Regions from separate parts of the Haemophilus sp. UMB1048 genome, predicted to be linked through region 1. Evidence: riboswitches for the same ligand, from Rfam matches in the RefSeq annotation. Region 1 holds a riboswitch; the other holds the start of a gene.
What was found. A riboswitch is a leader RNA that binds a small molecule or an ion and turns the genes downstream of it on or off. The one in region 1 is predicted to bind preQ1.

Region 1 (4,402 bases):
CCCCATTGACCTCAACCGTACTAGCATCAACGAATTTTGCTTCACCTTTAATTAAATCAAAATTATATTCATCAATTAAATCCATATATTTTTGATTCCGAAGTTCGCTCACCAATTTATCCTTTTGCGTGATTAAACTAGCTAAATCCACTTCTCCAGCGGATGTTTGTAAACCTATAAACGGATTGTCTTTTGATAAATGATTGATTTCCCCTGCCCTAAGAAGAGTTTTTGACGGAACACAGCCAATATTCACACAGGTTCCCCCAACCGTTCCACGCTCAATCATTCCAACTTTTGCACCGTATTCTATAGCTTTAATTGCCGAAGAAAAGGCAGCAGCACCAGAACCAATAATAAGAAGGTCATAATTGTCTTCATTAATTAACGCCACGTTTTCTAGTGATGATACTTCTTCAATTTCTCCGGCTTGGTAATTTGCTTCATCAATCGCCTTTATTGCACTTTCAACCTCAATATCATCGGGCAGTTCAAATACTGCTTCACCACGACGATAACTAGACTCAATATTTTTAGCACCTATCTTTTCAAGTGCTGATTCTACGTGTTTTTCACAACCCGTACAGGTCATTCCTGAAATGTTTACCTTAAATTTATTCATAAAAAAGCTCCTTTCGTTAATTAATCTCTCATGTTAATGTTTCTATTATTGGACACGAATGTAATTGCTTTTCAGCTGGACATCGTTGTTTTAAGTCGTCTAACATAGTTTCAATTCGTTTTAAATCCTCTATTTGTTTTTGCACTTCCTTTTGTTTTTTAGAAACAAATTCGAACATATCTTGACAACGAACTTCATCTTTATCTACAACACCAAGTAATTTATAAATCTCGCTTAAAGAGAAACCAAGTTCCTGTATTCGTTTAATAAACCCAATACGCTTAACGTCATCATATGAATATATCCGATAACCAGCTTCCGTTCGGTGAGGTTCTTGTAATAAATTTTTTCGCTCGTAATATCTGATCGTTTCTTTATTAACTCCACATTTATCTGCAAACTCACTAATGCGATAAATCATCTTATTTCACCCCCTGAATATTATAAACCATGTACCATAGTACACGGTCAAGTAAATTGGACTATTTTATTTTTTTTCCAAAGTATCACTCGTATGTGATTGATACTTTTATATAATACTATTGATTATCCTAACATCCCACCAGAAAATCCAATTTAAACACCAGTTGTTTTTAAACTATTAAGTATTCGTTAAGCCCTTTTTCTAGCTCAATTGCATGACGTTGTCCGTATTGAAAGGTCACTACTTCGACATTTTCTTTGCCGAATTCTGCGATGACCTGAAATAGGCAAGTTGTGGAGTCTTGGCCGCCTGAAAAAATCACAAGGGCTTTTTATTTTGTTGCATAAACATCCTTAGTTTTGTTTTCTCGTCAAATATTGACTAACCGTGGGAAAGTTTCGAACCACGGAAAATGAAGAGAAAATAAGCGGTCAAATTTCTTGGGGCAGATCATCATGATAACGGGGATTTTTTTGGACGTTTTATTGTTGCACTTGTTCCAAGCTATGTTTGATTGCGTCAGGAATTGAGCCACCGTGGTTTTTATTGGGAATGGAAATAAACGCCACGGAATTTCCTTGTTTGGTTAATATTTCCGCCAGTTGATGCGCATTGATTGTTCGCATTTGTTTCCGTTGATTAATACGCTGTAATTGCTCTTCAGTGATATTCGGATCCTGTTCAGGATGTTCTTCATAAGAGCCTAATGTAATCAGAATATGTGATGGTTTTTGGCTAATCCATGGCTCATTTTGAGGCAAAAATGAACCATTCCCCCACCAAAGAGAAGGGCTTGCCAATGTGTAATGTTGAAATAAATCCGGTTGATGGAAGAGCACGTATAATCCAAACAACCCACCAAAAGAATGGCCAAAGAAATATTGTTTTTCCTTATTGATATCGAAATGCTGTTCAATATAAGGCTTTACATCTTGTTGAATAAAACGTAGAAAATCAGCGGCTTTCCCTCCTTTGGCAAATTCAGCGCCTTCTACTGGAAAAGTGTAATCTCTCATTCGTTCCTCAATGACGTAAGCTTTATCAGATACATAACCGATACCAACAATAAGGGGGAGTGGTTTATGAGGATTGACAGCATTCACTGCTATTGGAAATTGAGCGTTACCATCTAGCGTATAAAGTGCGGTCAGTTTTTTCGACGTTTTCGGTGGAATAGCAATAAACAAACGATAATGCTTGCCTTCAAAAGTAAAATCTTTTTGTTGAATTTGATACATTTTTTTCATGCTTTCTTGAATAGGAGGAATCTTAAAGTTGGGTTCTGCTTGCGCGCTTTGCGTACACATCAGCAGGAAAAATAAAAAGGGTAAACGCAGAAATGAGAACATGGTTATCCGGTCTTAATTTGAGAATGGTTATCACTATATAGGAAAAGTAAAGGTGAAATCAACCGCACTTTATCTTGGCTCCCAAAAACACCCTAAAAATAGGTAGAAATTTCCAATGAATGTTCAAAAATGAGATCTAGTTAACATTTTTTTTTTGACAATTCCCATACAATGAGCATAGGAAAAAATTTTTAAACTTTTTAATCAAGAGGTGAACTATGACTGATGTTAAAAACGTAATTAAAGAACTTGAAGCCGTTGGTATTCGTGATGTTAAAGAAGTGGTTTATAACCCAAGTTATGAACAACTTTTTGAAGAAGAAACAAAACCAGGCTTAGAAGGCTTTGAAAAAGGTACACTTACCACAACTGGCGCGGTGGCTGTTGATACAGGGATCTTTACCGGTCGTTCACCGAAAGATAAATATATCGTTTTAGATGATACCACAAAAGATACAGTGTGGTGGACGTCTGATGTAGCGAAAAACGATAATAAACCAATGACTCAAGAAACGTGGTCAAGCTTGAAAGGTCTTGTGACTAAACAACTTTCTGGTAAACGTTTATTTGTGGTGGATGGTTTCTGTGGTGCAAGTGAAAAAGACCGTATCGCAGTGCGTATTGTGACGGAAGTGGCATGGCAAGCACACTTTGTGAAAAATATGTTCATTCGTCCGACAGAAGAACAATTAAAAACTTTTAAACCAGATTTCGTGGTGATGAATGGTTCTAAATGTACTAACCCGAACTGGAAAGAACAAGGTTTGAACTCTGAAAACTTCGTTGCATTTAACTTAACTGAGCGTATTCAATTAATCGGTGGTACTTGGTACGGCGGTGAAATGAAGAAAGGTATGTTCTCAATGATGAACTACTTCCTACCACTTAAAGGTGTAGGTGCAATGCACTGTTCTGCTAACGTAGGTAAAGACGGTGATGTAGCAATCTTCTTCGGTTTATCAGGTACAGGTAAAACCACCCTTTCCACCGATCCAAAACGTGAATTAATCGGTGACGATGAGCACGGTTGGGATGATGTAGGTATCTTCAACTTCGAAGGTGGTTGCTACGCGAAAACTATCCATCTTTCTGAAGAAAATGAGCCAGATATCTACCGTGCAATCCGCCGTGATGCATTATTAGAAAACGTCGTGGTTCGTGCAGATGGTTCAGTTGATTTCGATGATGGTTCTAAAACAGAAAATACTCGTGTGTCTTACCCAATTTATCACATTGATAATATTGTTAAACCAGTATCTCGTGCAGGTCACGCAACGAAAGTAATTTTCTTAACTGCGGATGCATTCGGTGTGTTACCTCCAGTGTCTAAATTGACACCAGAGCAAACCAAATACTACTTCTTATCTGGTTTCACTGCTAAATTAGCTGGTACAGAGCGTGGTATTACTGAGCCAACTCCAACTTTCTCAGCATGTTTCGGTGCAGCGTTCTTAACTCTCCACCCAACACAATATGCTCAAGTATTAGTTAAACGTATGCAAGCTGCTGGTGCAGAAGCGTATTTAGTTAATACTGGTTGGAACGGTACGGGTAAACGTATCTCAATTAAAGATACTCGTGGTATTATCGATGCAATCTTAGATGGTTCTATAGAAAAAGCTGAAATGGGTGAGTTACCAATCTTTAACTTAGCGATTCCAAAAGCATTACCTGGTGTAGATCCTGCGATCTTAGACCCTCGTGATACTTATGCTGATAAAGCACAATGGGAAGCGAAAGCGAAAGACCTTGCAGGACGTTTCGTGAAAAACTTCGAAAAATATGCGACTAATGCAGAAGGTAAAGCACTTATTGCAGCGGGTCCAAAAGCTTAATTAGAGAATATCATATCTAATTAAACATCTCTAAAAATAACCGCACTTTGGTTTTTAAATCAAAGTGCGGTTTTCTTTTAAACATTCAGTGCATTTTTTGCCGCAGTGTAGTTTTAGTTTTTGGTTTCAGTGGGGGCTAATGCGCCACCAAGCCATCCATTTGGATTATCAG
Region 2 (4,402 bases), on a different contig from region 1:
AAGGCATGATAATTTAATTGAAGATGACCTAACTCTCCTGCCATTCCCACTTGTCCTGAGTGAATTTTTCCATTAATCACAAAGCCACCACCAAAACCAGTGCCTAAAATCAGCCCTAATACAGAAGGATATTGGGTATTCTCTTCGTCCCAAGCTTCAGAAAGCGCAAAGCAATTTGCATCATTTTCAGCTCGCACTTCACGCCCGAGTATTTTCTCAAGATCGGTTAAAATAGGTTTATTATCTGCGACACGAATATTCGTCACTTCAGCAAGCCCAGTTGTCAAATTAACAAATCCTGGCAACCCAAGTCCTACCGTGCCTTTTTCACCAAAGTGGGCATCCGCACGTTCGACTAAAGTTTTAATCGCCTGTAACCAATCTTGATAATCTGTCTGTGGCGTTGGCACGCGCTCGGTATAAAGTTTTTCTAATTTTTCATTAAAAGCAGCCAATTCAATCTTTGTGCCACCAATATCAATACCGTAATACATATTGTCTCCTTAAAAGAGCGGTCAAAATTATTGAAATTTATAGGTTGTATTTTCCTTGAAATCAAAATGAAAATCCATGACAAAAATCATATTTTCTATAAGCAATAAAAAAGACCGGCTTTATCGCTAAAACCAGTCTTTGATGCTATTTATTGTTAAACAAGCCTTTCTTCTGTAAGAAACCAAAAATAATTAAATGAACAATCCATGCTGAAATTATCGCCACAAATAAATCGATTGGATAATGCATTCCAAGGCGTACACGGCTAATCAACATTAATACTCCCCAAATGGTCATGGCACCAATCAGTAATTCCGCTTTAAAAGAACGATTACCTAATAATTGGCTAAATCCAACGGCTAACATTAGCCAAGTGGCTGCAAAAATAGAATGTCCTGATGGGAAAGAATAACCTGTTTCATCTTCATAATGCGCTTTTAACCAGGCTGGTGTATCGGCTTGTGTAGAATAAAATTTATCAACTAATTTTGCACGCTCTGAACGATCTTGATGATAAAAAGCATCCGTAGTGCTTTCTGTTTTTTCTGCTAAATAGACGGTGAAAGGACGTGGCTCGGCAAAAACTGTTTTTAAACCTGTTTTAATCACTTGTGTGGATAATACCGACAGGCCCATTACAATCACGCCCATAATCCACTGTTTACGATTTTCAAAAAGAAAACGAAAAAGTAAAGCAAACACACCACAGGTAATTAAAGCATAAGGTACGCTACCCGTTTCGGTTAAAAGATAAAGCCAATAATCCCATTCCATTAATTGGTTGTTTCCATGCCAATGATAAGCAAACCCCCAAACAAAAAATGGTACAAGACAAAGGAATAACGTATATAATGACAGCCTTTTAAACATTGTTGCCTCTTGATAATAAAAATAAAGTGCACATTTTAGCAGAATAAAGTTGAAAAAGGATACGTTATGTCAAAAATCCAACTGGTTGCTCAAGCCAATTTGCCTACTGAATATGGCATATTTAAAATGGTCGGATTTGAATTTCCCGATACAAAAAAAGAACATGTCGCATTAGTAATGGGTGATATTTCAAACCAAGATGAGCCTGTGCTCGCCCGTATTCATTCGGAATGCTTGACTGGTGATGCATTACACAGTTTAAAATGTGATTGCGGTTTCCAGCTTGCAGCCGCATTACGTCAAATTAGCGAAGCGGGTCGAGGTGTGTTGATCTATCATCGTGAAGAAGGACGAGGTATTGGTCTAATTAATAAAATTCGTGCTTATTCATTACAAGATCAAGGCATGGACACCATTGAAGCCAACCTTGCATTAGGCTTTAAAGCTGATGAACGTAACTTTAATGTGTGTGCCGATATGTTTGAATTATTAGGTGTGAAGCAAGTTCGCTTGATGACAAACAACCCGCAAAAAGTAGAAACCATGAAAAAAGCGGGAATTAATATCGTAGAACGCGTACCATTAAATGTAGGTGAAAACCGTTACAATACGAAATATCTTGATACCAAAGCAAAAAAAATGGGCCATTATATTGTGCATAATAATGAAGAGCATTTAATGACTTGCCCACATTGCCAAGAAGAAGTGATTTAAATAAAAAAGCCATACAACTGTATGGCTTTTCTTTTATCAAAACAATTATTGATTAACGCCCCAATGACGAGTGTCTTTATCAAATTTCATGCCTGAATGAGATCCTTCCGAACCATTAAAATAAACGTCTTTATTTGCGCAAGCTGAAATTACTAATGCACCGATAACAATAAGAATTAATTTTTTCATTGTGTTTACCTTTTTAAAACTAAGTTGCCAAAATTGTATCACAATTTTCTCCGCTTTTTCCTGCTTAAATTAGTCCTTTTCTTGCAAAATTTATCTTTGACTTCTACAATACCGCTTCATTTTTAACTTGTAGTTCGCAAACCTCCTACATAAAAAAACTAGGTATCCTATGAATATTTCAAATCCTAATCACAATCGCAAAGCCCTTGTGATCTTCTCTGGTGGACAAGATTCCACAACCTGTTTAATTCAAGCTATTGCCGAATATGGCATGGAAAATGTCGAAACCGTCACCTTTCAATACGGCCAGCGCCATGCTATTGAATTAGAAAAAGCCCGTTGGATCGCCAAAGATCTCGGCGTAAAACAAACGTTGATTGATACGTCCGTCATCAAATCTATTACCCATAATGCCTTAATGGATGCCAATGCAGATATTGAGCAAAAAGACGGTGAATTACCTAATACCTTTGTGGATGGACGAAATGCGCTCTTCTTATTGTATGCGGCGATTTACGCAAAAGGACAAGGTATTAATGACATCATTACGGGTGTATGTGAAACAGATTTCAGCGGCTATCCCGATTGCCGTGATGTGTTTATCAAATCCATGAATGTCACCCTTAATTTAGCCATGGATTATCCGTTCAATTTAAAAACACCGTTAATGTATCTCACCAAAGCACAAACTTGGGCATTAGCTGATGAATTAGGTGCGTTAGATTATGTTCGTCAGCATACCCACACTTGCTATGAAGGTGTTGAAGGTGGCTGTGGGGAATGCCCAAGTTGTAAATTGAGAAATAAAGGCTTGCAGGAATATTTAGCAACAAAAGCAAAAGCTTAGTATCTCGATAACTCACTCCATAACAGATTAAATAGATTCAAATGAACCCCAAGTGCGGTCAAAATTCACGTCAAATTTTGACCGCACTTTTACTTGATATAGTATCCTTATCTTTTCTCATCTTTGATTTTATAAACGCGTCATTTTTTGATAAAATCACGCTAATTTTTTTATAAATAAGTAACTAATTTTAAAAATGACTACAAATTATTCTGCTCAAGAAATTACGGTTCTAAAAGATCTCGAACCGGTGCAAATTCGCCCCGGTATGTACACGGACACTACCCGTCCAAATCACCTAGCACAAGAAGTTATCGATAACAGTGTGGATGAAGCTCTTGCGGGTTTTGCCACCAAAGTTGAAGTGATTTTACACGCCGATCAATCGCTTGAAGTCATTGATAACGGCCGCGGGATGCCAGTGGATATCCATCCAACGGAAGGCGTTTCTGGTGTCGAAGTAATCTTAACGAAACTTCACGCTGGCGGTAAATTCTCAAATAAAAACTATGAATTTGCTGGTGGTTTACACGGGGTGGGGATTTCTGTCGTCAATGCACTTTCTGAACGCGTTGATATTCAAGTTAAACGTAACGGTGAAGTGTATAAAATTGCCTTTGAAAATGGCGCAAAAGTAGAAGAATTAGAAGTCATCGGGACTTGTGGCAGACGTACAACCGGCACCACCGTTCACTTCAAACCTAATCCAAAATATTTTGATAGCAAGAATTTTTCTGTCAGCCGTTTACGCCACTTATTACGTGCGAAAGCCGTACTTTGTTCTGGCTTAGAAATTAAATTTGTCGATAAAGTGAATAACACTGAAGATGTGTGGTGCTATCAAGATGGTTTATCCGATTACTTAACTGAAGCGGTAAATGGTTTTGAAACCTTGCCTGAAAAACCATTTGTCGGTGAATTTAAAGGCTCCACAGAAGCGGTAAGCTGGGCATTATTATGGTTACCTGAAGGTGGCGAGCTTATTGCTGAAAGCTATGTAAACTTGATTCCAACAGTCCAAGGCGGAACACACGTAAATGGTCTTCGCCAAGGCTTGCTCAATGCCATGACCGAATATTGCGAATTCCGCAATAAATTACCACGAGGGGTGAAATTAACAGCAGATGACATTTGGGATCGCTGTGCTTATATTCTTTCACTGAAAATGCAAGATGCTCAATTTGCCGGCCAAACGAAAGAACGCTTATCTTCTCGTCAAAGTGCGGTCTTTGTTGCGGGGGTTTTAAAAGATGCCTTCAGTTTATGGTTGAATCAAAATGTACAAGA

Region 2: another riboswitch for preQ1. It lies ahead of queC (7-cyano-7-deazaguanine synthase QueC); the one in region 1 lies ahead of QP437_RS08935 (7-cyano-7-deazaguanine synthase).

The regions. Positions count from the first base shown of each region.
Region 1 covers NZ_JASOPB010000009.1:43,831-48,232, reverse strand. Annotated here, with positions in the region: gene merA (mercury(II) reductase) at 1-622, opposite strand, end outside; gene merR (Hg(II)-responsive transcriptional regulator) at 651-1,043, opposite strand; partial or broken gene QP437_RS08935 (7-cyano-7-deazaguanine synthase) at 1,243-1,368, opposite strand; PreQ1 riboswitch class I at 1,394-1,459, opposite strand; gene QP437_RS08930 (alpha/beta hydrolase) at 1,529-2,353, opposite strand; gene pckA (phosphoenolpyruvate carboxykinase (ATP)) at 2,614-4,230, shown strand; partial or broken gene QP437_RS08920 (poly-beta-1,6 N-acetyl-D-glucosamine export porin PgaA) at 4,350-4,402, opposite strand, start outside.
Region 2 covers NZ_JASOPB010000002.1:173,854-178,255, reverse strand. Annotated here, with positions in the region: gene nagK (N-acetylglucosamine kinase) at 1-494, opposite strand, end outside; gene QP437_RS02600 (phosphatase PAP2 family protein) at 640-1,365, opposite strand; gene ribA (GTP cyclohydrolase II) at 1,432-2,079, shown strand; gene QP437_RS02590 (hypothetical protein) at 2,125-2,268, opposite strand; PreQ1 riboswitch class I at 2,392-2,436, shown strand; gene queC (7-cyano-7-deazaguanine synthase QueC) at 2,438-3,115, shown strand; gene parE (DNA topoisomerase IV subunit B) at 3,312-4,402, shown strand, end outside.